3 regions of the Vibrio sp. TRT 29B02 genome follow, and region 1 is predicted to be linked to each of the others. Evidence: predicted binding sites of a transcription regulator. Region 1 holds the regulator's gene; each other region holds the start of a gene.
The links. Region 1 encodes PurR, which represses purine synthesis genes. Its sites were predicted from a motif close to TNANGNAAACGTTTNCNTNA; they were not measured.

Region 1 (10,049 bases):
GTGTAATTAGCAATGATAAAGATTATCAAGCGCTCGAAAAACTGATGAAGTTGCAGAAGAAAGGTCAAGAAGCGCAAGTGCTGATGGTTAACCAAGGTGGTGGGCGAGCCGCTGTTGCGATTTATTACATCGAGTCTCTAGGGTGGTATGAAGTGACCTTTGTCAGTATTGATGCGATAGTGCCGACATGGGTTAATACCCAACTCTATTTCCCACTGCTTGCTGTAACCTTAATCGTCGCAATTCTTCTCTTTGGTTGGCTAGTCAAGCACTGGTTAGTCCCTCGAGAATATTGGAATCAGCGCATTTATCGACTTGTGCAAGACAACTCGACTGGCCAAGATGGCGCTTCACTTAATCTTGAACAGTGCTTAGATGTGCTTGAGCATGAGCTACAAAATAGTCGCAAGGGATTAGATAATCTGGTCGCGTCTAGAACGGCGATACTGGATGAGCTATCAACATTTGATGTTTTAACCCAGATACATAACCGTAGAGGTCTGGAAAAAGAACTCAGTGCTGAGTTAGCGCGCTCTTCTCGTGAACAGTATCAGTTTGGTTTGTTGTGGATTGACGCTGGAATTAAGGTGCAATCTGACTCCGGAGAAGAGAGTCATCAATACCAAAATGCTTTGCAGTTGGTGGCTCGAGGCTTGCAACGAGCGATTCGGGAGTACGATGTGGCGGCAAGATGGGCAGAAGATGAGTTTTTGGTGTTGGTTAGATGTGGTCAAACTAGGACGTTAGAACGCATCGCCGAGCGCATTAAGCAGTATGTCGATTCACATCAAGATAGTGACACCATTCATTCCCACCATTTGATCAGACTTTCTATTGGTGGAGCACTTATTCAACCTCAGATGAGTTTGCAACAGGCTCTCGCGTTGGCAGACAGTTCATTGTTTCTGGCACAGTCCAACCAATCGACGATTCACATTCATACGGTGTCAAGTGAAAGGCAAACGGCTTGATTTACGTGGGTTTCAACCCTAGGTAATACCCTGATTATATTCACCGAAGCTATTCGAGCGAAGTCACGTTAATGTAGTTAATTTGTTGCTTCTTTGTGAGCTTGCGGCGAGATAGTGTGAGCTATCGCAGAGCGCTGCAAAGCAACAATTGTGAGCTCCAAAGGACGGCATGTTTTAAATTGTAATCTTGCTGAAATACGATAACTTATAATAATCCTTTTACGCTAAGAACTAGGCTTAGAGTCTTGCGCGGCAGCGATTGTTGTGCCCACTCCTACGAGGAACTGGAGTGGGCTAAAGGAACTAGATGAGCCCCCCTAAATAAAGGCTCATTACACAATAAATAAAATGGAGAGAATTAAATGGCTGGTGTTTTGGGAATGATCCTTGCTGGTGGAGAAGGCTCGCGCCTGCGCCCACTGACGGAGTCTCGCAGTAAACCCTCGGTGCCTTTTGGCGGTAGCTACCGTCTTATCGACTTTGCACTAAATAACTTTGTTAATGCTGACCTAATGCGTATCTACGTGTTAACACAGTTCAAATCTCAATCTTTGTTTCACCACCTAAAGAAAGGGTGGAATATCAACGGTATTACCGACCGTTTTATTGACCCTATTCCAGCACAGATGCGTACCGGGAAGCGTTGGTACGAAGGTACGGCGGATGCTATCTACCAAAACCTCGGCTTTATGGAGTTATCTGAACCGGATCAAGTTTGTATTTTTGGTTCAGACCACATCTACAAGATGGATATCAAGCAAATGCTTGATTACCACAAAGAAAAGCAAGCTTCGCTTACCGTTTCTGCTTTACGTATGCCTTTAAGTGAAGCGTCTCAATTTGGTGTCATTGAAGTCGATGCTGAAGGGCGAATGGTAGGTTTTGAAGAGAAACCAGCGTACCCGAAATCTATCCCTGGCGATCCAGAATACGCGTTAGTATCTATGGGTAACTATGTATTTGAAGCACAGACGCTTTTTGCTGAGCTGATTGAAGATGCAGATAACCCAGACTCAACTCATGACTTCGGCAAGGATATCATTCCAAAGATGTTCCCTCGCGGCGATGTGTTCGTGTATGACTTCAGCACCAACCGCATTACTGGCGAGAAAGAAGAAGTGTATTGGCGTGATGTCGGTACGATTGACGCATATTGGCAGGCTCATATGGATCTGCTCGCGAAAGACGCGCCTTTCTCGCTGTATAACCGTAAATGGCCTCTCCACACCTATTATCCACCGTTACCACCGGCAACGTTTACTGACTCTGACAATGGTCGAGTACAAATTATCGATAGTCTTGTGTGCAGCGGTAGCTATGTTCGCGGTTCGAGAATTGAAAAATCGGTACTCGGCTTCCGCAGCAACATCGCCTCTGCGTGTGACATTAGCGAAAGTATCCTACTGGGTGATGTTAAGGTCGGTGAGGGCTGTGTACTGCGCCGCGTGATCGTCGATAAGGATGCGGATATTGCACCGGGTACCCAAATTGGTGTAAACCTATCGGAAGATAAGAAACACTACCATGTCTCGGAAGAGGGTATCGTTGTCATTCCAAAAGGAGCACGTATTGGCTACTAAGAATCTATCCATTCTATTTGTAGCATCGGAAGTTGAAGGGTTAATCAAAAGCGGTGGCTTGGCAGATGTTGCCAAGGCGCTGCCTGAAGCATTGCTCACATTACAGCAAGATGTTCGTATCACTCTACCCGCATACCAGAAAGTAGCGGGCATTGAACAAGCTCCAGTTTTACTGGACACACAGCTTGAATATTGGCCGCACACACCGTATCGAGTTAAACAACTCGAAATCGTGGGAGTACCTGTCTACGCGATTGATTGCGACGAGTACTTCAACCGCTCGGAAATGTACGCGGAGAACAACCAAGCGTATCAAGACAACGGTGAAAGGTTTGCTTTCTTTAGTGCCGCGTGCCTCGATATGCTACCGAAACTTGGCTTTCAACCAGATATCGTTCACGCCAATGACTGGCATACTGGGTTTGTTCCCTACTTACTGAAACACCGCTACGGAGCGGATACGTTTTTTTCATCGACGAAAAGTGTACTCTCGGTGCATAACGCCGTATTTAAAGGGGTGTTTAGCTATGATGAGTTACAGAATCTACCAGAGATGCACACACGCTACGCTGGTGATGCGGCTGTGAGTGACACCCATGTAACCATGCTAAAAGCGGGCGTTATGTGTGCGGATAAGATTAATGCCGTGAGTCCTACTTATGCACAGGAACTAAAAACTGAGTTAGGTAGCCATGGTATGGCGGCGGAATTTCAGCACAGAGCTGAGGATTTAGTCGGGATACTCAATGGTTGTGACTACTCGGCATGGAACCCTCAAACCGATCCTTCTTTGCCTGTGAACTACAAAGCAACGCGACAAAGCATGGTACGGGGGAAGAAAGCGTGTAAGAAAGAACTTCAGCAACGTGTTGGTTTAGAAGCGTGTGATGTAGCTGTATATGGCATGGTTTGTCGCCTAACGCACCAGAAAGGTATCCACTATCTAATCCCGATTCTGGATGCTTTCTTGAAGCATCAAGTTCAGGTGGTCATCGTTGGTACTGGAGACCCTGTCTTGGCGGCGCAGCTAAAAGAGATTGAAGCGTTACACAGCGATAAATTCGTCTTTGTCGAGGCCTACGATAATGACCTTGCTCATTTGGTCGAGGCGGGCTCTGACTTCTTTATCATGCCTTCTGAATTTGAACCGTGTGGGTTGAATCAAATTTATAGTATGGCTTATGGCACGTTACCCATTGTCCGTGGCGTCGGGGGATTGCGTGATAGTGTCAATGATTACGACGAAGGACCTAATACGGCGACTGGTTTTGTTTTTCAACAACCTGAGCCGAGTGAGTTATTAAACGTTCTACAGCGTTCACTCTTGCTATATGCCCAACAACCAAACGAAGTTAAACGCGTTCAATTGTATGCGATGGAACAAAACTTCTGTTGGTCTAAAGCGGCTGAAGAGTATATCAACCTGTATCGGTCGGCCCTTCACGCTTAACCTGTCTAAAGGCGTCATTTCGACGCCTTTTTCAATGATATTTACATTTTTGACCAGAGAATGACGGATAAATGGAGTTGTCGGACTTAAATCCTTCTAGGATTATGGTAATCTCCTAAGCCAAGATTTTGAACCTAAGTGGCCCTTGTCTGATATGAGCGATACCCTGTTATTCCACAAAACGTTTGCCCACCCTACTAGTGACGAGTGGGTTGTCTTTGTGCATGGTGCTGGGGGAAGTTCATCGATTTGGTTTAAACAAATCAAAGCGTACAGGGAGCATTTCAATCTATTGTTGATTGATCTTCGCGGTCATGGCAAATCGAATCAGTTGCTCAAAGAGCTGATTGCAAACCGCTATACCTTCAAAGCCGTGACCATGGATATTCTCAAGGTACTTGATCACCTAAAGATTCGTTCAGCCCATTTTGTGGGTATGTCGTTGGGTACCATTATTGTTCGTAATATCGCAGAGTTATCGACGGACAGAGTGAAGTCAATGGTGCTGGGAGGCGCTGTAACGCGTCTTAATACACGCTCTCAAGTGTTGGTCAAACTAGGTAACCTTTGTAAGCACATTGTTCCTTACATGTGGTTATACAGCCTTTTTGCCTATATCGTGATGCCTCAACGTACGCAAAAAGAATCACGTCACTTATTTATCCGTGAAGCCAAAAAGTTATGCCAAAAAGAGTTCAAGCGTTGGTTTATTCTTACTGCTGAAGTTAATCCGTTGATGCGATACTTCAAGGATCGTGAGTTACCCATCCCAACGCTATACTTGATGGGCGAGCGTGACTACATGTTCATTCAACCGGTTAAAGAGATGGTTGCCGCTCACCGTAAAAGCCAATTACTTGAAATCGCTGATTGTGGTCACGTCTGTAATGTTGAAAGGCCTGATGAATTTAACCAACACTCGATAGCCTTTATTCAGCAGCAAATCGAAGCCAAATAGAGTTAGGGCATACAGGCGCCGCACTTCCAGCACAAACCGAATTGAGCTTCGTTTTGTTCACTACACTCACTACACCGCCAGCTTACTCCTCTTTCAGCACGCTTAAAATCGGCAATGATTGCTTGTGCTTGAGCGAGTTGTTGAACATCGAATAGCCAAATATACGGTTCACTGTTCTCACCAAAAGGGAGCTCTCCCTGTAAACCGAATAAACCTTCGCCCCGCACCTCACAAAGGATTTGCTGTGATTTCAATAACTCACAAACGATATGTGCTTCAGGTGGTGTTGTCGCTGAGTAGAGACGCATTACACGTTTCCGTTTGATGCTGAAGGCGTCGATTTGAGTTTGGCCATTATCCACTTAGCGACAACAGGGAAAAGACCTAATAAGGCAAAGGAAGCCAACACACTTGGAGAAACGATACCGGATAAGTGTTCAATCTGCGCCAACTGGGTACCCGCGTTGAGGTATACCGCTGTGCCTGGCAACATACCTAACTGGCTCACCAAGTAGAATCGTAAAGTCGTAATCGGTGTTAGCCCCATCAATAGGTTGATCAAAAAGAACGGAAAAACAGGAATTAGACGTAACGAGAATAGATAAAATGATCCGTCACGTTCAACGCCTTGGTTGATTGATGACAACTTGTCACCAAACTTCGTTTGAACCCAGTCTCTAAGAAGATAGCGGCTGCTTAAAAAAGCCAGAGTTGCGCCAATGGTACTGGCAAAAGAGACAAGGACTAAGCTTGTCCAAAAACCGAATAGGGCAGCTCCCAATAGTGTGACCACAGCAGCACCCGGAACAGAAAAGGCGGTGATGGTGACATAGGCCAAGAAATAGCTAGCGGCCGCGACAACGAAGTTATCTGCGATAAATAGAGCGAGCTCGGCTTGCTGAGCTTTAGCGTTTTCCAGAGTGAGATACTGTCCAAAATTAAGGGCTAGCAATACAACAACAAGGATGAACACAACGCCCAAAATCAGTTTTTTACTCATACAACATCTCCATCAAACATCAAAGCTAGCGAAATTAAAGTGTTAATAGACTAGAAAGGGAAAGCAAGCAGTAAATTTCACAAATAAGAAAAAAGTCAGCACTAAGGCTGACTCTTTATTGATTCGATAACTTATCTGTTAGTGATGGCTAAGCTCGTTGAGCAGCTCTTGGCGTCGATTTTGAGGAATGACGGACCAGTGAGTGCCATTGATCGCACCTTCTAATGCCCAAAGTAGCTCGATGTTAACGTCAGAAGAGTGAGTAGACTGAATGGCTTTGAATGCGTTAACTGAGCCGGTTTCTTCAAGGTTTTCGACACTTTCGATACCTGCTTTATTGAGCATACGCTCAGTAGCTAATCGTAAGTTCGGTAAATCTTTGAGGCGACTTGGTTTCGCTTGCGATTGAGTTTTCTTCTCGTTGTTTGCCGCATCAAGTGCAAGCTTGGCGAGTTCTAAGGTTTTATTGGTATCTGAACTCCAGTCATGACACAAGGCGTAGTATTTCGTTACAACGGGAAATCCGCGTTTTTTATAAACGTAAGGCTCGAGTCCTTGAGATTTAAATTGTTTAGCCAGTTCTGCGTCTGCACGAACGTGAAGTTTATCGTTGACCACGAGTGCGAACATCGTGTCATCAGCAAAAATGCCAAAGCCACCAAACATTGAACGAGACTTGATGTAGCCAAGTTGCTCAAATAATCGCATTGAGTCTTTTAGTATTGGTTTATCCATGCTGTTTATTCTCGGTGTATAGTTATACGCCACCAGTTCAGGTCCGAGAGATTAGCAAAATAATGCAGGTACTTTGTAAGTAAGGCGTCATACAACCGTTAGTAATTCGTGTATGACAAGTGCATATTTACCATCGGCAACCCCGCTACCAGACATATCATGTTTAAGGCCGGAGGCTTTGCGTCCCACCCTTTCGGAGTGGTTTGCCCTGTTCGTGGCATTGTTCGAACATTTAGAGCATAAATAAAATATGCGTAGGACATCACGCCGAAATGGAATAAGTGTGATCTTGGTTCAGTAAAAAGAGGTGAATTATCCGCTTAGCCAATAATGTGCTACCGGCTAAGCGAACGATTTGAACTATTTGTTCAAATCAAGGACGGTATTTCGTTCAACAATCTCAGGGTGCATTTCAAAAATACGCTTCTCATGCTCTTTATCTTTGATCCGCTCAAGCAAGATTTCGAATGCGTTTTTACCAACACGACGTTTTGGTTGGTGGACAGTTGTTAATGGTGGAGAGAAGTACTCAGCCAGCTCAATATTGTCATAGCCGATGACTGACATATCTTCAGGAATTCGAATGCCTTTTTGCTGTAGACGGCTCATCAAACCCAATGCCATTGTGTCGTTGAAACAAAACACAGCACTTGGCTTGTTATCCATCGCTGCAATTTTGTCTGCGGCGAGTACGGCGGTATCACACTCGAAGTTGCCTTCAAGAATCCAATCTTCATTCACCGAAAGTTCTGCTTCACTCATCGCGCGTTTGAAACCACGAATACGCTCCTGACAGGCGGCTTTTTCAAAGTGACCACTTAGACAGGCAATATCTTTATGACCACGTTCGATCAGATATTTTGTTGCTAGGTAGCCGCCTTCTTCTGAGTTATCAATGATCTTGTCCGCTTGCGAGCTTTCAGGACCCCAGTCCATAACGACTTTAGGGATATCTTTATGGCGATCGAGCATTTCGCTCAGCTCTTCAGTAAGGTCTGAACACATGACTAAGATGCCGTCTACGCGCTTCTCTGCCAACATGCGGATGTAGTCGCGTTGTTTCTCGTAGATGCCACCAGTATTACACAAGATAAGCGTGTAGCCCTGACGGTAGCAGTAGCTTTCTACGCCATCAATCACTTCTGAAAAGAATAGGTTTGTTGATTGGGTGACCAACATACCGATTGTACGAGTCGTGTTACATTTCAAGCTACGCGCAACAGCACTTGGCGCATAGTTTAACTCGTTCACCGCTTCCATTACTTTTTCTTGAGTAGCTTCAGCAACAAAGCGTGTTTTATTAATTACGTGAGACACAGTGGTTGTTGAAACACCGGCTAGGCGAGCAACATCTTTAATAGTGGCCATAAGGTTTTGTCCTGTCGATGACTGCCAAGCAAATATATTCAAGTGTAGAATAAAATAGTCTGGCAGAAAGTATCAGAAACACAAAAACCGCCCTTATTTAGCGGTTTGTATTTGAATCGTTCATTTTTATCGTTTGCGGTCACGATTCTAGACCGCAAACTCTCAGAGAGCAAACAAAAAACGTCAAAGTTGTAGGTTTGAGCTCACAATGTGCGTTTTTTTACTCGCCTGCAAGATAGCTGCAATCTAGCTCTAAGAAAGCGCTAGTAAGGCTGGCGATTGCAGAGTAAAAGCCGAAGTCATCGAGTGTCTGACACTTGGCTGAAAATTTCGGAACCCAACTCAATAGGTGTTGCTGAATAAACGCTTCTTGCTCTTTTAACGCATCTTCTAAATGACGTTCTTGTTCCAACTCATTTGAGCGAATAATAAGATTGCCAAGAAAGTCGAGTTCGATTGCAAGATGGTCGGCTGGCTCGTTTAGATCTTTTTCAACTGCAACCCCATGTTTCGCCATGAGCTCTTCCATCTCTTTAGCTGGCGTGTCGTTGAGTAATCCCGATTGACCAATGTACATAGAGGCATAAGGAAGGGCAGAGTCTCTATCTGACTTTAAAAATAGATCACAGAAATCTGCGGCGAGTTCCAATTGAGCATCTTCACGATCCATCAAGCGATTGAGCGCATCAGTGACACGGTCAATTGCAGGTTTTAAAGCGGCATTTTCACCCAAACCAGTCAAAAACGCGCGGATTTCAGCGGAATGATACTGCGCGATATTTTCCTCAGTAAGCTCATTGGCAAACAGGCTTGATAGCCACCAGTAAATCTCGGCACGTTTCTCATTAAATGCTTTAATTTCTTGCATTAGGTTCAACTCCTAAAATAACTATCTACTAGTTTAACCAATAGAAATGAATAGGGATAACGGCTTGTGTGATAAGTTACCATCAATTATGAATGAATGTTAATGAGTGGGTGACTTTTGTCTTGAATCAAGAAAAAATCATCTTTCTTAGTTTTAAAGTGATAATTACTAGAAATGTTACTATTTATGAATAGAATACAATTTTAGAGCAATTCCCAATGTAAATTAAGTGGTGTAGATGAGCTATCATGTACTAGTTGTAGAAGATGACGCAGTCACGCGTAGCAAACTCGTTGGTTACTTTAAGAACGAAGGTTATAACGTGAGTGAGGCTGAAAGCGGCGAGCAGATGCGTCATACGCTACAAAACAATGCGATTGATTTGGTGATGTTAGATATTAATCTTCCTGGTGAAGATGGATTAATGCTAACGCGCGAACTTCGCAGTCAATCTGACATTGGAATTATCCTGGTAACAGGACGCACGGATAGCATCGATAAAATTGTTGGCCTAGAAATGGGCGCAGATGATTACGTCACCAAACCGTTTGAGTTACGCGAACTTTTGGTTCGAGTTAAAAACTTATTGTGGCGTATCTCTTCTGCCCGCAACGCATCTGCAACACTAGACGCAGCGCAGCAAGACGACAATGTAGTACGTTTTGGAGAATGGACATTTGATGTTCAACGACGTGCATTAAGTCGCAATGGAGAGCCAGTAAAACTCACTAAAGCTGAGTATGAATTGCTGGTTGCACTCTCTTCATACCCTAATCAGGTATTGAGCCGTGAGCGTATTCTCAACATGATTAGCCACCGTGTCGACGCACCGAACGATCGTACCATTGATGTGCTGATAAGACGTATGCGAGCGAAAATGGAATTCGATCCAAAGAACCCTCAGATCTTTGTGACGGTTCATGGCGAAGGTTATATGTTTGCAGGCGACTAGTCGCTCTAGATGAATTAAAAAAACCGAGGCATTTGCCTCGGTTTTTATTTTACAGTGATGACAGCAAGTTGCTAAACGTTGCTCTCTGAAGCCTGCAAAGCTTTCTCTTCATAGTCTGACGCCCAGTCTCGAAGCGTCTGCCAAATACGACCCAATGTCTCGTGCCA
Region 2 (10,049 bases), on a different contig from region 1:
AGGTTATGTCTAAATGCCTTAGAACACACTTCGTTCTGGTTGGTAGAACGATTTTCCTCGTTAGCTGGTGCGGTTGGAATAGCGGCAAATGCTGGGGCACGGCTGAGCATTAAAAGCATCAGGGCCGTCGTTCGCAAAAATAGGCTCATTCACTCTCCTTAGATGTGTCGGCTTAGCTAAAAGGTGTCGAAAAAGATTCAATCACTAAGTCCACTCATCTCTACATAGTAATGGGGGTAGATTTCGCGTTTCCAATCGCTTGCTGAACCATAATGACAAAAGTTTGAACAGCATCTCATATCCTATGTCACTGTTTAGAGTGCCTCGGTTTTTAAAAGGTTCAGCGCAACTATGTAACCAAGTATAAACAGACCATATGAACTTAATCTGAATGAACTTTTCAGCTAAGCGCATTTGGCTATACCACTTCTTGATGCTTTCAGATAGGCTATGCGCTAGTAAGTAAGCAATAGAGAATGACAATGAGAGATCCCGAGTTTTGGCATGGCAAATGGGCCGCAAATCAGATTGGTTTTCATCTTGAAGATGTGAACCCATTACTTATTGAGTATTGGCAGCACACGAAACCAAACCATGAGGATACGGTGCTAGTACCTTTATGCGGAAAGTCCGAAGATTTGGTGTGGCTAGCGACGAAACATGCCGATGTGCAGGGCGTGGAGCTAAGCAATATTGCGGTGCGAGCTTTCTTCGCTGAACATTTCTATACGCCGATGGTAGTGCCTATCAACGGTCAGCACGAACTGTTCCAGTTTGATGAGTTGTCCATTTACACCGGAGACTTCTTTACTGCTCCCCTTAAGCCTGTCGATATCGTCTACGATCGCGCTTCACTGGTGGCGCTGCCAGAAGAGATGCGGGTGGAATATGTTGCAAGGATTAAGTCGCTGCTCAAACCTGGCGGCAGAATTTTACTGGTGAGTCTTGATTATCGACAGGATGAGATGGCTGGCCCTCCGTTCTCGGTTGCTGAACAAGAGATTCGTACGTTATTTTCTGAATTCAAAGTAACGCGACTCTACCGAGATGAAGCGGACGAAGAACACCCTAAGATTGCCAACAAGGGGTTAACTCGTTTTGCCGAGGAAGTCTATTTAATCGAAAGTGAATAGATGAAAAAGGCTTGGTTCAACCAAGCCTTTTTCTGTTATGCGGTGTTAGTAAAGTATGTTTACTTTGCTCGCACTCTCTACGGCGTCTTTAATCGCAGTTTCAATATCTTCGCGACGAGTGATCGCGACACCAAGACGGCGACGGCCATCGATGTCTGGTTTGCCAAACAAACGAACTTGCGTTAAAGGCTGCGCTAAAGCATCCGCAACGCCTTCAAAACGAATGTTTGTCGATGTTCCTTGACCTAAGATCACCGCTGAAGCTGCTGGGCCATATTGAGTAATGGCAGATATTGGCAACCCTGTAAATGCACGAACATGTAGAGCAAACTCAGAGCTATCTTGTGACATAAGAGTCACTAAGCCGGTATCGTGTGGGCGAGGGGAGACCTCATTAAAGATCACTGTATCACCTTTGATAAACAGTTCGACACCAAAGATCCCAAAGCCACCAAGTGCGTTGACGACTTTACCCGCGGCATCTTGAGCGGCTTCAAGTGCGGCATCTGACATCACTTGGGGCTGCCAAGATTCACGGTAGTCTCCATCTTCCTGACGGTGACCGATCGGAGCGCAGAAATGAGTACCATCGACAGCGCGAACGGTTAATAGAGTGATTTCGTAGTCAAAGTCAATAAAGCCCTCTACGATGACGCGTCCAGCTCCGGTTCGACCACCTTCCTGAGCGTAGTTCCAAGCTTTTTCCACATCGTCGGCGCTTTTAATTACGCTCTGGCCTTTGCCTGAAGAACTCATTACCGGCTTACAAACACACGGAATACCTACTGCATCAACCGCTGACTTAAACTCTTGATAGGTATCAGCGAAGTGATAAGGTGAAGTGGTCAGTTGTAGCTCTTCAGCTGCAAGACGGCGGATACCTTCACGGTTCATCGTCAGCTTGGTTGCCTTTGCGCTAGGGACAACATTAAGCCCTTTTGCTTCAAGTGCGACTAAAGTGTCAGTCGCAATGGCTTCAATTTCAGGTACAACGTAGTCAGGTTGTTCTTTATCGATAATTGCCTGAAGGGCATCACCATCAAGCATGTCTAATGTATAGCTGCGGTGAGCGACTTGCATCGCAGGCGCATTTTCGTAGCGATCACACGCAATCACTTCAAGCCCTAGTCGCTGACATTCAATCGCGACCTCTTTGCCGAGTTCACCTGAACCAAGAAGCATCACACGGGTTGCATTTTTTGCTGTTGCTGTACCAAACATAATTAACCTTAAACTCTACGAGGATTAGCTGAATGGAGGCAATCATACTGATTGTGAAACAAAAAGCAAACGTTTGCGTAGGGTTTGTTGTAGTAAAATGGTCGTAAAGAACCGCAACAGCCACTCGCGACGAAAAGAGGGTGTATAAGCAATAGCTGATGGAGAAAACAATCGAGAGCGCAATGGCGCTTGAAGCGAATAGCAGGATTAAAAAAGGCGCTAGATTAGCGCCTTCGAGATGCATTAAAGTTCCAAATAACTCATTGGAATATCAGGGTTAATTGCTTCCAGAGTGGATTGCGTATTGGCCAGATGGCTAATTGTACCGCCTTCAGCTTCTACTAGTGCTGCCGAATCAATCTCTGCGAGATCTTGGCGGTCCAGTAACAGTTGTACTAGGGCAACTTGAAGTGGTGGTAGGCTAGGGTTAAATGCCGCGTTTTCAGCGTAAGCCCCTTGGTAAACTTTGCCATTGTTCATCTTGATCGCCACACCACTCAAGTTATGAGTGTATGGAGCATGGCTGCGGTTGAGAGCGTCAATCGCTGCCTGAACCAGCTCATCTTGCTCATCACATCTCTTGCCGTGATCGACGTTGGTCATCAGTGCTGATTTGATACCAAGGTCTGCTGGGCCAAACGATTCAGGGAGATATTCTTGTAGTGATTTACTTTCGCGCTCTGGTAACTGAATTTTCAGTTTATCTGCGGTCGAAAGTTCGTTCATAAATTGGCGACAATGGCCACATGGGCTGAAGTTGATGGTGATATCAGCAACACCTTGTTCACCTTTCATCCATGCGTGGCTAATTGCGGATTGCTCAGCGTGTACCGTTTGGCCTAACTGTACGCCTGAAAACTCAACGTTTGCGCCAAAGTAAAGCTTACCAGAAAGACCACGGACAATAGCACCAACATAAAAGTTTGAAAGGGGGGCATAAGAGTAGGCCGCAGCGAATGGCAGCAGTGCTACGCGTAGGTCAGCATCTTCCATTCCGGAAATAGTCAGTAACTGTTCAAACTGCTCGGCAGTGAGTGTCGCGTCAAAATCGTCAGCGAGAAGAATAGGCGATAAGAAATCTGCTACGTTTTTTGGCGCTGCTGACAGCGCTTGTTCAATGCGGCTTCTCATAGTGAATCCTTGTTTCAGCGTAATTGATATCTTTGAGCTTAGTCGTCAAAAGAGAAGAATAAACTCTGATATTGGTATTACATTTTATGTGAGACTCAAAAATGTTCAGAGATCTAAATCACAATATTGCTTGTAATGGCATTTGTCGTTACATAATTAGAGTGAGCTCACACATGATAACGATTGCACGATTAAATTTTATGAAGTGTGTCGTAGCACGAAACAGACCTAGGGCAAACGAGACGTCATCGTCATAAATCCTAGCGGTCATTTGGTTGCTGTGCATCTGTACCTTGCCAGAAAGTATCGATTTTTCTCTTAAGCTGACAACCAAACCGCTAGGGTAAAGAAGGAAGGCGCTAGTATCGAAGTAATCACTCCGCATACGACTAGGGCAAGAGAACTAAACGCAGCGTCTCGCGGGTCTTTCTCCGCGCAGGTAGCAGTGCCAAGTGCGTGTGAGACGGTTCCCATCGTCAAGCCTTTTGCTATCGGGTGAGTGATATTCAGCAGGTTGTAGATTGGGTAGGCCATGATGGCGCCAAACAAACCAACAATCAGCACTAAGATAGCGGCAATTGCGGGTTCACCGCCTAAGTGGCTAGAAACCTCCATAGCGATTGGTGTGGTTACCGATTTACCCAGTAAGCTCGCAATCAAGGAGATATCCGCTTTTAGGTAGACGGCAATCATACTGGCTGTAAACATCGACATGACACTGCCGACACCACAGGCAAGCATGATGATTCGCCAGTTAGCTCGGATTTGAGGTAATTGTTCATACAGTGGGTAGGCGAGGGCCACAACAGCGGGTTGCAGCAGATAGTTGATCCAATGGTTGTCTGCATAATAAGTCTCAAATGGGACTTTTAGATACGTGAGTAAAGGGATCAATACCGCAAGGCTGACCAACAGCGGGTTCATTAACGGGCTATTGAATTTTTGACATAACCAACGTGCTGAGAAGAAGACCGCAATAGTAACAAGTAACCACATTACTTTTGTCCTCCCTTAAGCATTCGGTCTAGCATCAAGCCAAGCAGCACCAAGACGATAAAAGTACCACCAACAGCACTCGCTAAAATCGGCAGTGCATTGGCTATCAGCATATCGAAATGTTCCATTAATCCCACACTGATGGGTACGAACAGTAACACCATATAACGGATAAACACAGTTGCGCCAGGACGAACCCAGTGCGCAGGTACGAGCCCGCTGGCAAGCAGACTAAATAAAATCAGCATTCCGATAATGCTACCGGGGATAGAAATGTCGATTAGGTGCTGAATGTTAATGCCGGCAACTAGGCACAAGAAGATCAGCCCCATAGACACAACAAAATGAAGCAAAGTTTTCGCCATAATCTAGTATTGTCCAACTGAAGAGCCATAAACTGGGGTATAAGGCTCAATAAATTTTTATTTACGCCCAATCCCAACGTCTATTGGTTATTTTGGTGATTGAGCGATCTTGTAGGGTGCAGGACTTGGTCACTATTATAATTTTTGACTACTAGGATACTCGCTTTTGCACGTATTGGTAGATGGATTTTAAGATTGCAATTTTCTTTTGGTCACTTTCATGCTCGTGAACCAAATTTTCGAGATTTAGCATGTACTCTTCAATACGACTTTCGAAGTAATCTCGGCAGTGTGAAGCCCAGCGTTGTTGTTCTACTTCATCCAATGTCCACGGATAGTTTCTAGCGCGGTAACGGAATAGCAGCGGCACAATGCGTTGGTCGCTGAAGGCAATATCGAGTGCGGCGAGATGATTGGGATCGGTTTCTCGAATAATATCCATCGCAGCTTTGTCAGCAGGAGAGAAGAAACCATCGTAAAGCATGTTGTCTACGTCCGAGCTTTTTTCGTACTCTCGTTCAATCGCGTAAATACCAATTAGCTTTTCTCGAACTTCAGGGTGCTGTCGCAATAGTGCAAGGTTTTCTAGGCATTTTTCGCGGTTGATACCGATTTTTTCTGCGTTATCTGCTGTCAATGTTTTCGCGGGTGCAAGGATCGGGCATTTGTTGAGATGAATCAGTTTAACTGGCACTGGCAACTCATCTGGCGCTAAGTCCGTATGTTTAGTGTAAAGACGTTGGTTGAGTTGTTCGGTATCCAGATCGAGCAACACCTGTGGGTCTTTGGCCAAATCAACGCAGATGACCGCGTTCTGATTAGTTGGATGCCAAGCGACAGGCACGATCCAGCTAGTGTAATGACACTCTTTACCTAACATGCCTGATACGTGCATCAAGGGCGTCATGTTAACGATATCGATAAGTTCATTGAGTTTACGCTTGTGGCGCATACTTAAAAAGTAATCGAACAGCTTTGGTTGAGCCGCTTTGACTTTCTTTGCCATCTCGATTGTTGCGATCACGTCTGCCATCGCATCATGCGCATTTTCGTGTTCGATGCCGTTCGCTTTAGATAAGTGTTCAAGCTTAAAGCTAATAAATCCCTCTTCATTCTCAGGCCATTGAATACCTTCAGGGCGTAGGGCATAACACGCTCGCATCACATCAAGCAAATCCCAGCGAGAGTTGCCGTTCTGCCAGCTCCACGCATAAGGGTCGATGAAGTTGCGGTAGCAGGTGTAACGAGTCACTTCGTCGTCAAAGCGGATACTGTTGTAGCCGAGGCTTGTGGTATTTGGTGTTGCTAACTGTTGGTGAATCTTGGCAATGAATTCAGGTTCACTCAGCCCTTTAGTTTCAGCTGTTTGAGGGGTAATGCCCGTTATCAGCGCGGCTTCTGGGGACGGCAGGTAATCAGCGGGCGGTTGGCAATAGATAACCAGTGGTTCACCGATAATATTGAAGTCCATATCGGTGCGAATGCCTGCAAACTGACACGGACGATCTTTAGCAGGGCTGGTTCCCCACGTTTCGTAGTCGAAGAAGAAAAACGTAGGTTGATGCTCTTGTTGCATTATCTGATTACCAAGTGTTTAAAATTCACTTTGGTATTAGACCATTGCAACAAGGTCAAGGCAATCGGGTTGAGTCGATATCAGGTTGAGTGGTAGAAAAATGGTCGATGTTTGCAAACGGGTCACTGATATTGATGGATCAGTCTACGCATGTCGGTGCTGTCGAGTATCTCCAATGTTTTGTTTGAATGCGCAAAAAGTTGGTACTGCATTGCTTGGGCGACTTGAGCCGCGTCGATTGGAATGAGCTTGGCCAACGGGCCGAGCATGAGTGGCTTTAGAAAGGTCATCATGGTTTGAATCACCACCTCGTCTTTCCGTGGGATCTCACGTAAGCCTTTTAATGGTCCTGGTCGCACAAATACTACCCGTTCAAATCCCATTCGTTCTATGGCGAGCTCCATTCGTCCCTTGCAGCGCAGATAGTGAGAAAATGAACGTACCGAAGCACCATAGCTAGAGACGACCGCAAGTTGCTTTACGCCGAGCAGTTTCATCTCCTGAGCAACATCACAAACCAACTCATAATCGACTTTTTCTAGCGCTTGCTTTGAGCCTGCCTGCTTTAGGGTTGTACCTAAGCAAATAAAACCAAATTCAGGCTGCGGCTTTTCATCATCCCAGTGTTGGATACGAAGTTCGGGGTGCTGGATCACTTCGAGTTTGGGATGGAAAAAAGGAAGCTCTCGTCGACTTAGCGCGTAGATGTGATTGAAAGGAGCCTGATCTAACATCTGCTTAATGAGTTCGTTGCCAATCAAGCCAGTAGAACCGGCAATTATGGTGGTGAGGGTGTTAGCTTGTTCCAAAGCCTACGTACCTTGTCCGTTGATATGATTTACCACGCGTCGTCGCATAGCTTGAGACAAGCAAGCTTCTAACAAAGTGGTAATAAATTCTGTGATCGGATCTTGAGATTGGCCAATAGTCTCGAGAGTGGGAGGGGTGTAGGGCTGAAATGGGAGTGATTTGGCATATTGGGCATTATCGACCTCGCCCGAATGGCGAGGTCTGGTCGTAACGTCAGGTTAATGACAAAGGTACTTTCTTTTGGCTACGTTGTTGTGGCTTGTTCTGTTTCTGTTTTTTTGACTTTTGATTGGCAAACATACAACCTCCTTGCACATCAAGTGGGAGAAAACAGTGATACGGCTAGATAAATGCATACTTTGTGCCGTTATAAAATGCACTCCCTAAACTAAAAGATAGGACTTTTGGGTGAAAAATTGCAGTTTTGGATGCAATCTCAGAATCTTTTTGACAGTTCATCGAGTTTTTGGGAGTCGGTTAGGGGTGTTAACTGTATGATTTCACGTTACACTCAGCGCAAAGGATTTGGCACTCAAGGAAAATCGATGAATATTGAGCTAAGCACTCTAGCACCTACCCAAATTTACCACTTAATGACTCAAACCATTATCCCAAGGCCGATCGCTTGGGTATTAACTGACTCCGACCAAGGTTGTTACAATCTAGCGCCATTTTCCTATTTTACGCCGGTATCCAGTAATCCACCGCTGCTGATGTTTTCTGTGGGTAAGAAGCCAACTGGTGAAGTGAAGGACACGACGCGAAATGTGTTGGAAACGGGGCGTCTTGTTGTCCACATAGCGCAGCAATCACAGGCCGAAGAGGTGACTCAAACTGCGGCAACCTTACCCCATGGTGAATCAGAAATTGAAGCGACTGGACTAGACTTGGTTGATTTCGACGGCTTTGAACTGCCGCGTGTCAAAGGTTGTCCTATTGCGTTTGCTTGCAAGTTAGTTGAAGTGAAAGAGATCGGTGAGACACCACAAAGTTTGATTTTTGCAGAGATCGAAAAGGTGTATGTGGACCCGCAAGTCATCGGTGAGCGCAGTGATCGCTTGGTTGTTGATGCTCTTAAAGTCAATCCACTTTCCCGTCTTGGTGGTAGTCAGTATGCCACTATTGATAACGTGTTTTCAGTCGCGAGGCCAGAATAAGCATTATGTTAGACCACAGTTATTCAGAATCTATTTGGCAGCGCATTAATCAGAAAACAAAACCGCTTGGTGCTTTAGGACAATTAGAGACATTGGCGCACCAACTGGCGCTGATCCAAAGTAATATAAAGGGTGACGTTGTCACTGATATTAAAATTAGCCAACCGACAGCGGTTGTGTTTGCTGGCGACCATGGAATAGCAGACGAAGGTGTAAGTATTGCGCCCAGCGCGGTTACTCAGCAGATGGTGTTGAACTTTCTTGCAGGTGGGGCGGCGATTAACTGTTTTTGTCGCACCAATCAGGTGGCGTTAAAAGTGGTCGATTGTGGCATCTTAATACCTGTCGATCATGATTCAGATGCCTTTATTGTCCAACGCCTTGGTGAGAGAACGAATAACTTGGCGCGTCAGGCGGCCATGACGCCAGAACAAGCAAATAAGGGTATAGAACTCGGTAAACAGATGGTCAGTAAGATCATTGATTCAGGTTCGAACCTAGTGATGTTTGGTGAAATGGGAATAGGTAACACCAGTAGTGCCGCTGCGATTCTTTCTGCACTTAGTGGCCTGCCTGTCACCCAATGCGTCGGTCGTGGAACGGGTATTACGGATCAACAGTGGCAAAAGAAAGTCGACTTGGTGAGTCAAGGTGTCAATCGTTGTGAAGGGCTTGAAGTCATCGATGTCTTGTCAGAAGTTGGAGGCTTTGAAATCGTTCAGATGGTGGGTGGATTCTTAGCCGCGGCAGAAAGCAAAACGCCGGTATTGGTTGATGGCTTTATTGTCTCGGCAGCAGCCTATGCGGCTAGTATGCTCAACCCAGATTGTCGAGAAATCATGATTTTCGCGCACCAGTCTCATGAGGCTGGACATCAATACTTATTGCAACAGCTAGACGCACAACCCTTATTAGATCTTTCTCTCCGACTGGGAGAAGGCACAGGTGCCGTGCTGGCGATGCCATTGCTGCGTGCCGCTGCCGAGTTTTATAACCATATGGCGAGTTTTGAGCAAGCAGGAGTGGTCGTCGACTAATGTCTACAATCAAGTATCAGTATCAGCTGTTTATGCTCGCATTAGGCTTCTTTTCTCGGATCCCCGTCCCCGTATCTATTCCATATAGCCCTGAACGAATGAATCAGGCTGGGCGGTATTTCGCCCTTGTTGGTTTAATGCTAGGGGCGTTATGTGCTTTGGTGCTTTACGCTTTGCAGTTGGTGTTTCCGTCTCCTGTCGCCATTGTGCTGATGATGGTGTTTAGCTTGCTTCTAACGGGTGCTTTTCATGAAGATGGCTTGACGGATATGGCCGATGGTATCGGTGGTGGTATGACGGTTGAGCGCCGGCTTGAGATCATGAAAGATAGCCGTATTGGTACTTATGGTGCTAGCGCGTTAATCATGACCTTGCTGGTGAAATACGTTCTGCTATCAGAGTTGATTCAGTCGCAGCAAATCTTATTAATCATTGTCGTTAGCTATGGTTTAAGTCGGGCTGTCGCCGCTTCACTGATCTACGATATGCCGTATGTCACAGGCACGGATACGAGTAAAAGTAAGCCCTTAGCTGAACGACAATCTCGTCGAGAGTTAGTGATATTGTTACTCACGGGCGTGCTACCTTGCTGGTTACTTGGCTTGGGTCAAACACTCATTTTG
Region 3 (10,049 bases), on a different contig from region 1:
ACGTGGTAACAGTGCGCCTGTGACTGCCTCTGGTGGTGTGTTCTGGGGTACGGCTAATGGTCGATTGGCCGCCGCTATTGTCGAACGTGGACAACTCATTTGGCAGCAGCCAATTGGTATGCCACAAGGTGCGACAGAAATCGATCGTCTAGTCGACGTTGATGCATCTCCATTAATTTTAGGCAGCACACTGTACATTGTTGGCTATAACGGTCAGTTGACGGCCATCGATCTACGATCGGGTAAAGCGGCGTGGAAGCGCAACTACTCATCCTCAACTGACTTAGTGAGTGACGGTAGCCGCTTGTTTGTTGTGACCGACCAAGACCACATTGTGGCGGTAGATGCTCGTAGTGGCACCGAGTTGTGGTCAAACGAGCAATTAGAGCATCGTCTGGTGACAGCACCAGTCATGATTAATCAGTACGTTGTTGTTGGTGATAGCGAAGGTTACTTATATTGGATTGATCGCAGTAGCGGCGAGTTTGTCTCGATGCAACAAGTCAACAGTAGTGGCTTTGCCGTTGCTCCAATTGCGGTTCCCGGTGGTTACGTAGCTGTGACTCGTAATGGCGATGTAAAGAAACTGACGATCAACGAGTAATCGTGTGATATAATTCACATTCGGCTCCTAGCTGGTAACAGTTGGGAGCCGTTTGTTTGTTTTAGATACCCATAGTTTGATGTGGTTATAGGTAAAGGTCTCACGACGTGATTTCTGCTGAGTCGTTACCTATAACTACATAAAGTAAAGAATATTGTAGAGGTTGTTATGGTACCTGTTGTTGCTCTGGTAGGGCGTCCAAACGTTGGCAAATCAACGTTGTTTAACCGATTGACTCGTACACGCGACGCATTGGTTGCGGATTTCCCTGGCTTAACTCGTGACCGTAAATATGGCCAAGCTAAGCTTGGTGAACACGAATTTATCGTTATTGATACCGGTGGTATTGATGGCACAGAAGAAGGTGTTGAAACCAAAATGGCTCAACAGTCACTGGCGGCAATCGATGAGGCAGACGTTGTACTGTTTATGGTCGATGGTCGTGCTGGTTTGACTGCTGCTGACCAAGCTATTGCTTCACACCTACGTAAAATTGAAAAGCCATCAATGCTGGTTGTAAACAAGGTTGATGGTATCGACGCTGATGCGGCAAGTGCAGAATTTTGGCAGCTTGGCGTAGAAAACATGTATCAAATCGCTGCGGCACACGGCCGAGGCGTAACGGCACTTATCGATCTAGCTCTTAACCCATTCGCAGAGCAACTTCTTGAAGAAGCAAAAGGTGAGATTGAAGATCTGACCGAGTTTGTCGATGAAGACGAGAAGCTCGACTACAGCGAAGAAGAGGCGGAAGAAGAGTTCAAGCGTCTTCAAGATCAGCCAATCAAACTGGCCATTATCGGTCGTCCAAACGTAGGTAAATCGACACTGACAAACCGAATTTTGGGTGAAGAACGCGTTGTTGTTTACGATATGCCAGGAACGACTCGTGACTCTATCTACATTCCGATGGAACGTGATGGTCGCGAATACGTATTGATTGATACCGCGGGTGTTCGTCGTCGTACTCGTATTAACGAAACGGTCGAAAAGTTCTCGGTAGTAAAAACACTCAAAGCAGTAGAAGATGCGAACGTTGTTATGCTGGTTATCGATGCGCGTGAGAACATCTCAGATCAAGACCTGAGCTTACTTGGCTTTGCGCTGAATGCTGGTCGTTCTATCGTTATCGCTGTCAACAAGTGGGACGGCCTAGATATGGACGTCAAAGAGCAGGTCAAGAAAGAGCTCGATCGTCGTCTTGGCTTCGTTGATTTTGCCCGTATTCACTTTATTTCAGCGCTTCACGGCACAGGTGTTGGCCACCTATTTGAATCCGTGCAAGAAGCGTACAAATCGGCTACGACTCGTGTCGGTACCTCTGTTCTGACTCGTATCATGAAGATGGCAACGGATGATCACCAGCCACCAATGGTTCGTGGTCGTCGTGTGAAGCTGAAATACGCTCACGCAGGTGGTTACAACCCTCCAATCGTGGTTATCCATGGTAACCAGGTTAATGAGTTACCAGATTCGTACAAGCGTTACTTGATGAACTATTACCGTAAGTCACTGGAAATTATGGGTACACCAATTCGTATTCAGTTCCAGAACAGTGATAACCCGTTCGAAGGCAAATCGAACAAGATGACACTGTCTCAAGAGCGTAAACGTAAGCGCTTGATGAGCATGATGAAAAATCGTAAAAACTGATCTTGATGAGAAAGATCAGATTGTCGAGTTAAATGAAAAGCGCCGCATTCGTTCCGGCGCTTTTTTTATAGGAATAAACGATGCAAGTTACCCCCACGATTACCCAATTCTGCCACGGAATCTGGCAGTTAGACGCAGACATTCAACTGTTACAGCGTGGTAGTGAATATCTTTACGTTGTGACGGATAAAACGCCCTTTCACCCTGTTAGCCACATTTGGCCAGATCATCCGGCAGATAAAGGGACACTGAACCAGTTCCCCGTTCTTGATTGCCAAGTTGGTGCGGTAGAACTGGCAACGGGTGAGTTATATGTTGGGCATGAGATTCCAGTCAAGCGTGACCAATCCGGTTGGTGTTTTGTCGTCGTACACTGTTTAGCAGCAGATTGTTCTGCATTGCAGCTAGGAGAGCGAGTAACTCTTGCTGTAGACAAGGCTTACCAAGGTTCGCTGAGTCGTGGACATAGCGCGGGTCATTTATCTTACTTAGCGTTGAACAAAGTGTTAACGGAGCAAGGTTATTGGAGAAAAGACGCTGACCGCAAAGACCCTCATGGCCACTACGATTTTAACAGCTATGCTCAGGTCACCAGCTTTGTTACTCCTGATCAATGCTTAGATACCTATCGACTAGGTAAAACGTTACGTAAACGTGGCCTGAACAGCGCAGATATGCTGAGTAATCTTGAGCAAATTCAACAACAGGTGAATCACATTTTGTTGCAGTGGATCGAACTTGGTTCAGAGGTCAAAGTAGAGTGTCATGGTGAAGCATTGACCGATTCGCGTTACTGGCAGTGCGATCTCCATCAGGGGGAAATAGCGGTAATCCCTTGCGGTGGCAGCCATGTAAACTCATTGACTGAATACGCTGCTATTGAAGTACACTTAACTCAGATAGATGAGCAAAACATTGAAATGCACACCAGTGTAAAGCCATCATAGTAGCAAATGATCTTTTTATTAAATCCTGTTTGGTTTAGATTTTGATTCATACTTGGATTTAAATCCTGTTTAAAATTGAAATGCAGCATATGTAACTTATGCTTTCGGTGTGTGGTTATATAAATATTCTTTTTAGGGTAGATCGCTGATCAAAATGGATTTTGCCGATGATCTGTACAAGATCATCTAAGCGTGTTCCAGTTCAGATAATTTCATATGTGTATATGATATTCTCCTCATATAACTATATTAAAAAAGAATAAGGCACGCGAAATGAACACGTACAGCCTGCTCGATGCTCACCGGGCAGTGAATCGTTTGTTGCAGCAGTTAGCTTTAGGAATGGACAAGTCTCGACTAAATGAAGCCGTTATCGCATTGTCGGAACAATTATTTGGTCGAAGGCTCGCGTCTATTTTGCGACATATTGACGGACACTTGTATTTAGAACACGCCCCACATTTGCCTGAGTTTTATAATCAAGCGATTGAAGGGGTCGCCATCGGACCTCAAGTCGGCTCTTGTGGTGCAGCCGCGGCAACGGGAAAACCGGTTGTCGTCTCGGATATAAATCAGCATGAAAACTGGCGGCTCTATACGGCTTTAACTCAGCAAGCGAATCTGCATGCCTGTTGGTCTGTACCGATCATTGCATCTGATAGTAGCGTGCTTGGTACATTTGCCATTTACAGCGAAAAACCGTCCTCCCCAACCACAGAAGAACTCGAAATACTTGAGATGGTCGCTTCGTTATATGCGGTTGCACTGGAAAAGTATCAGTTGGAAGAGCAACTGCACTTTCACGCAAGCCGTGACCCTCTAACACGCTGTTTCAACCGTAGAATGTTGCAATTAGAAGTGCAAAATACATTGTTGAATGATGAAAATCGCAACTTGCTGTTTGCCTGCTTTTTTATCGATATTGATAGCTTCAAATATATCAATGATCGCTTTGGTCATGATGTTGGGGATAGTGTGTTGATCGAAGTTGCCGAAGTACTCAAGCAACAGTTTCAGCTTCGTTCGGTGCTAGGGCGCTATGGAGGAGACGAATTTGTTGGCTTCTGTTGCTTCGAAAGCTTGTCCGATTTGGAAGACTTCTCTGGCTGTTTAGAACGTGCCTTTAATGATATGCGACTCATTGATGGCTATCAGGTCAAAGTCAGTGTCGGTTATAGCTACAGTCATAAACCAAATAGTGATTCGATTGAAGGCATAATTCGACGTGCGGACCAGTCAATGTATCAGGTTAAGCACGCAAAGCGCAGTCTATACTGATTAAGATCATTGCTGGTAGATGATGAAGCGAATGATACTGATGGAAAGATATTGTTAGATCAAAGAGAGTGCTATGACTGAAAATCAATGCCCTAGCTGTAATGCTGAACTGCAGTGGGATGGACAATATGAGTGCCAGAGCTGCCAAGTCAGCTACAAGAAAATAGGCTACTGCCCAGATTGTGACGCGGAACTTGAGAAGCTTCAGGCGTGTGGAGCAGCCAACTATTTTTGTAACAGCTGTAATGAGTTAAAGTCTAAATCGAAAGTAAAATTTGAGTTTGTTGCTAATTGACCGTTGAACAAACTTCGCCATCAGATAAGCGGGTGACCAAGATGTCACCTGCTTTTACGTCTGTGGCTCGAACTACCACATTGCCCTGTTCTGTTTGGGTAATGGAATAACCGCGCTTTAACGTTGCTAGAGGGCTAACGGTGTCAAGTTTTTCAGCCGCCAGTGCCAGTTGATGACGTGTGTTAAGCAACTTTCTATCCATCGCATCCAACAGTTTCTGTTCGAGTCTTTGCAATGTCCCTTTCTGTTCAGATAAACGCTTGAAAGGGGAGTTGAGAGCAACTCTGTGTTGCAGACGCTCGACTTTTTGCTGGCGAACTGAAATATAGTGCTGCATCGCGCGGTGCAGTTTCACTTCAAGCTCATCAAGTTGCTGGCTTTGGCGCTGTAACTGATAGCTTGGATGCTGTCTTTCCAAACGGTGTACAAGTGAGGTAGTGCACCGTTTTTGTTCATTGATGTAGTGGCGCATCGCAGCAACAAGCTTGTGTTGACGGCCAATGAGAGCTTGATCTTTATGGCTATTATCACGACTGACTAGCTCAGCGGCAGCAGACGGTGTCGGTGCACGCATATCCGCGACGAAATCGGCGATCGTCACATCGATTTCATGACCAACCGCACTGATAATTGGGATCTGACTGGCCGCAATCGTGCGGGCGAGAATCTCGTTGTTAAAGCACCATAGATCCTCTAATGAACCGCCTCCGCGACCGACGATCAGAACATCACACTCATTGCGGCTATTCGCACAACCAATCGCTTGAGCGATTTGGATAGCGGCTTCTTCTCCCTGAACCATAGTAGGGTAGATGACCACGGGTAATGAAGGATCACGGCGTTTGAGTACGTCAAGAATATCAAACAGGGCTGCGCCAGTTTTAGAAGTGATGACACCCACGCGTTTAGGATGTTCAGGTAAAGGGCGTTTGTTGCTCTGAGCAAACAAGCCTTCACTTGCGAGTTTAACTTTCAACTCTTCGAATTGCTGTTGGAGTCGACCATCGCCTTCTGGCTGCATACTCTCGATAATTAACTGGTAGTCGCCGCGAGGTTCATAGAGAGATAGACGAGCTTTGACCAGTACTTGGTTGCCATTTTGTGGTTTAAAGGTGACGTGGCGATTGTTACCACGAAACATGGCACATTTGACTTGAGCGCGAGAGTCTTTAAGGGTCAGGTACCAGTGACCTGAAACGGGAGCAGAGAAGTTAGAAATCTCACCAACTAACCAAACAATACCCATCTCATTTTCAAGCAAAAGTCGCACTTCAGCATTGAGGCGAGAGACGGTAAAGATGTTTTGATTGGTCAGAGAAGACACAGCTAATCTCGTAGACGTGAGTATGGAAATTAGCGGCAATATAATACATATCAAGGGGGTAAATGCAAATAAAAAATAGAAAAATGTGTAGCCAAGCGATTTCCTAAGCCGTATAATCCGTCCGCAATATCTAATCCAAATGCAGTGGAGTTTCCCAAGCTTACTGCCCTCATTATGCGAAACGATGAGACCGGATTGTTTTTTTACTCCTCTAATTGTGAGATATTGCAAATGCTAAGAATTGCCAAAGAAGCGCTGACATTCGATGACGTACTACTTGTGCCAGCACACTCCACCGTTCTCCCAAACACAGCTGATCTTCGCACTCAGTTGACGAAAAATATCACTCTAAATATTCCGATGATTTCTGCGTCTATGGATACCGTGACGGAAGCTCGTCTCGCTATCGCTCTTGCGCAGGAAGGTGGCATTGGCTTTATCCACAAGAACATGTCTATCGAGAAACAAGCTGAGATGGTTCATCAGGTTAAGATTTACGAAGCGGGTGTGGTTTCTCATCCAGTCACCGTAAGTCCTGATGCGACGATTGCAGATGTTGTGGCTCTGACAGAAAAGCATGGTTTTGCAGGTTTCCCAGTGGTAACCGATAACAACGAACTCGTTGGTATTATCACTGGTCGTGACGTTCGCTTTGTAACAGACCTTTCTAAGAAGGTAGATGTTGTCATGACGCCTAAAGAGCGTTTGGCAGCCGTTAAAGAAGGTGCAACTCGTGAAGAAGTTCAAGAGAAAATGCACAAAGCACGTGTAGAGAAAGTACTGGTTGTGAACGATGAGTTCCAACTAAAAGGTATGATCACAGCAAAAGACTTCCATAAAGCAGAACGTAAGCCAAATGCATGTAAAGATGCACAAGGTCGTCTCCGTGTTGGTGCAGCCGTTGGTGCAGGCGCTGGTAACGAAGAGCGTGTTGCAGCCCTTGTTGAAGCTGGCGTTGACGTTCTATTAATCGACTCTTCTCACGGTCACTCGGAAGGTGTTCTTAACCGTATCCGCGAAACTCGCGCAGCATACCCTGACCTAGACATCATTGGTGGTAACGTTGCAACTGGCGCTGGTGCTAAAGCACTGATCGACGCGGGTGTAAGTGCAGTTAAAGTTGGTATCGGCCCAGGTTCAATCTGTACGACTCGTATCGTAACAGGTGTTGGCGTTCCTCAAGTAACAGCAATTGCAGATGCTGCAGAAGTTGCGAACCAGTACGGTATTCCAGTTATCGCTGACGGTGGTATCCGTTTCTCTGGTGATATCTGTAAAGCAATCGTTGCGGGTGCATCTTGCGTTATGGTTGGTTCGATGTTCGCGGGTACAGAAGAAGCACCAGGTGAAGTCATTCTATACAATGGCCGTTCATACAAAGCTTACCGTGGCATGGGTTCTCTTGGTGCCATGTCGCAAGGCTCATCAGATCGTTACTTCCAGTCTGACAATGCAGCAGACAAGCTTGTACCTGAAGGTATCGAAGGCCGTATTGCTTACAAAGGTCGCCTAAAAGAGATCGTACACCAGCAAATGGGTGGTCTACGTTCAAGCATGGGTCTAACAGGTAGCGCGACTATCGAAGACTTACGTACGAAAGCTGAATTCGTTCGTATTTCTGGCGCTGGCATGAAAGAGTCTCATGTACACGACGTTCAAATTACTAAGGAAGCACCAAACTACCGTCTAGGTTAATCCTCACTGGTTATTTCACTAACTTAATGGCACTCAACAGCCCTTATCAGTGAGATAACCAGCTGAAATATAGCCTAACGAAAACGGTTGCTTTTCCTTGAAGCATTAAGAAGAGGCGAGTACACTCGCCTGCATTTTAATCACTTAGCTTATAAGACTGCTCAAAATGACTAAAAATATTCATGACCAACGTATTCTGATCTTGGACTTCGGTTCTCAGTACACTCAACTAGTAGCTCGCCGCGTACGTGAAATCGGCGTTTACTGTGAACTTTGGAGCTGGGATGTTGAAGAAGCGGATATTCGTGAATTCAATCCAGACGGTATCATTCTATCTGGTGGCCCAGAAAGCGTAACAGAAGCAAACTCACCACGCGCGCCACAGTACGTATTTGACTCAGGTGTTCCAGTTTTAGGTGTATGTTACGGCATGCAAACTATGGCTGAGCAGCTAGGTGGTAAAGTAGCTGGCTCAACTGAACGTGAGTTCGGTTACGCGCAAGTAAAAGTATCTGGTGACTCAGCTATCTTCAAAGATCTTGAAGCGACTCAAGATGTTTGGATGAGCCACGGCGACAAAGTTGTAGAAATTCCAGCAGACTTCGTGAAAGTTGGCGAAACGGATACTTGTCCTTACGCTGCAATGGCAAACGAAGAGAAGAAATACTACGGTGTTCAGTTCCACCCAGAAGTCACTCACACGAAAGGTGGCCTACAGATGCTAGAGAACTTTGTTCTTGGCGTATGTGGTTGTGAGCGTCTATGGACTTCAGAATCTATCATTGAAGACGCAGTTGCTCGTATCAAAGAACAAGTTGGTGATGACGAAGTGATTCTTGGCCTATCTGGTGGTGTGGACTCTTCTGTTGTTGCTATGCTGGTTCACCGTGCTATTGGTGACAAACTAACATGTGTATTTGTTGATAACGGTCTACTTCGTCTTAACGAAGGTCAGCAAGTAATGGACATGTTTGGTGATAAATTTGGCCTAAACATCATCAAAGTAGATGCTGAAGATCGCTTCCTAAAAGCGTTAGAAGGCAAATCTGATCCGGAAGATAAGCGTAAGACTATCGGTCATGTATTTGTTGACGTATTCGATGAAGAATCGAAGAAGCTGAAGAATGCTAAATGGCTTGCTCAGGGTACGATCTATCCAGACGTTATCGAGTCAGCGGCATCTAAGACTGGTAAAGCACATGTAATCAAATCTCACCATAACGTTGGCGGCCTGCCAGAAGATATGGAAATGGGTCTTGTTGAACCACTACGTGAGCTGTTTAAAGACGAAGTACGTAAGATTGGTTTAGAACTTGGTCTGCCATACAATATGCTTTACCGCCACCCATTCCCAGGGCCGGGTTTAGGTGTTCGTGTTCTTGGTGAAATTAAGAAAGAGTACTGTGACTTACTACGTCGTGCGGACGCTATCTTCATTGAAGAACTGCACGCTGCTGATCTTTACAACAAAGTTTCTCAGGCGTTCACGGTATTCCTTCCAGTACGCTCTGTTGGTGTAATGGGCGACGGTCGTAAGTACGATTGGGTTGTATCACTACGTGCTGTAGAGACAATCGACTTTATGACTGCTCACTGGGCGCATCTACCATACGACTTCTTAGGTAAGGTTTCTAACCGCATTATCAACGAAGTTGATGGTATTTCACGTGTTGTTTACGATATTTCAGGTAAGCCACCAGCGACAATCGAGTGGGAATAAGATTAGGTTAATCCCTACATCTAACTCATTGTAACTTAATGATAAGCCTTGATGAATCCCACATTGTGGTGACCGTCAAGGCTTTGTTTTATCAGAAGTATTCTACAGTTTATCTCAAATATCTCTTCACCCTATGGGGGGCAAACAGGGGACTTTCGTTCAGGAAAGTAGCGTTAGTCCATGTAGCATACTTTTATTGTTCTCTTAGCACCTTCAATAACTCCCCCATGCCAATTAGATCAAACGGCAAATACTTCATGTTAAGTAATAACGATAAAGCCTCGTGGTCACTCTGAGTAAGCTCAAGGTCTTTTTTATTTGTTAATGAATATTGACCATAAACAGGCTTAGACAACCAACCTTCGGACTCTAGGATGTTAATAGCTTGGTGGTCTTGATTACTTTTTAAAGCCTCTACCATTTCATTCAACTCTACTTCATAGCATCGATATTCAGCGTCGCTTAATAAGTACATAACAACGCTTGATTGCTTTCTTAACGGGAGTGATAACAGCCAATCATTTATCGGATAA

Region 2: the regulator PurR is predicted to act here: its motif matches at 2,416-2,435, upstream of purT (formate-dependent phosphoribosylglycinamide formyltransferase).
Region 3: the regulator PurR is predicted to act here: its motif matches at 6,189-6,208, upstream of guaB (IMP dehydrogenase).

What each region holds. Positions count from the first base shown of each region.
Region 1 is NZ_JBNJOJ010000008.1:106,448-116,496, reverse strand. It holds gene ACQEXT_RS07065 (GGDEF domain-containing protein) at 1-971, shown strand, start outside; gene glgC (glucose-1-phosphate adenylyltransferase) at 1,334-2,551, shown strand; gene glgA (glycogen synthase GlgA) at 2,541-4,001, shown strand; gene ACQEXT_RS07050 (alpha/beta fold hydrolase) at 4,156-4,959, shown strand; gene ACQEXT_RS07045 (putative signal transducing protein) at 4,962-5,267, opposite strand; gene ACQEXT_RS07040 (TVP38/TMEM64 family protein) at 5,267-5,959, opposite strand; gene ACQEXT_RS07035 (TfoX/Sxy family DNA transformation protein) at 6,098-6,694, opposite strand; cyclic di-GMP riboswitch class I at 6,827-6,912, opposite strand; gene purR (HTH-type transcriptional repressor PurR) at 7,055-8,062, opposite strand; gene torD (molecular chaperone TorD) at 8,283-8,930, opposite strand; gene torR (two-component system response regulator TorR) at 9,169-9,882, shown strand; gene elyC (envelope biogenesis factor ElyC) at 9,954-10,049, opposite strand, start outside.
Region 2 is NZ_JBNJOJ010000003.1:181,055-191,103, forward strand. It holds gene ACQEXT_RS03315 (RelA/SpoT domain-containing protein) at 1-149, opposite strand, end outside; gene ACQEXT_RS03320 (thiopurine S-methyltransferase) at 483-1,133, shown strand; gene purT (formate-dependent phosphoribosylglycinamide formyltransferase) at 1,179-2,354, opposite strand; gene cdd (cytidine deaminase) at 2,598-3,485, opposite strand; gene ACQEXT_RS03335 (CidB/LrgB family autolysis modulator) at 3,804-4,481, opposite strand; gene ACQEXT_RS03340 (CidA/LrgA family protein) at 4,481-4,846, opposite strand; gene sbcB (exodeoxyribonuclease I) at 4,998-6,422, opposite strand; gene ACQEXT_RS03350 (oxidoreductase) at 6,545-7,156, opposite strand; gene ACQEXT_RS03355 (flavin reductase family protein) at 7,778-8,389, shown strand; gene cobT (nicotinate-nucleotide--dimethylbenzimidazole phosphoribosyltransferase) at 8,395-9,426, shown strand; gene ACQEXT_RS03365 (adenosylcobinamide-GDP ribazoletransferase) at 9,426-10,049, shown strand, end outside.
Region 3 is NZ_JBNJOJ010000006.1:139,116-149,164, forward strand. It holds gene bamB (outer membrane protein assembly factor BamB) at 1-604, shown strand, start outside; gene der (ribosome biogenesis GTPase Der) at 773-2,257, shown strand; gene ACQEXT_RS05850 (alanyl-tRNA editing protein) at 2,338-3,204, shown strand; gene ACQEXT_RS05855 (sensor domain-containing diguanylate cyclase) at 3,478-4,482, shown strand; gene ACQEXT_RS05860 (zinc ribbon domain-containing protein) at 4,556-4,777, shown strand; gene xseA (exodeoxyribonuclease VII large subunit) at 4,770-6,101, opposite strand; gene guaB (IMP dehydrogenase) at 6,333-7,796, shown strand; gene guaA (glutamine-hydrolyzing GMP synthase) at 7,963-9,516, shown strand; gene ACQEXT_RS05880 (hypothetical protein) at 9,710-10,049, opposite strand, start outside.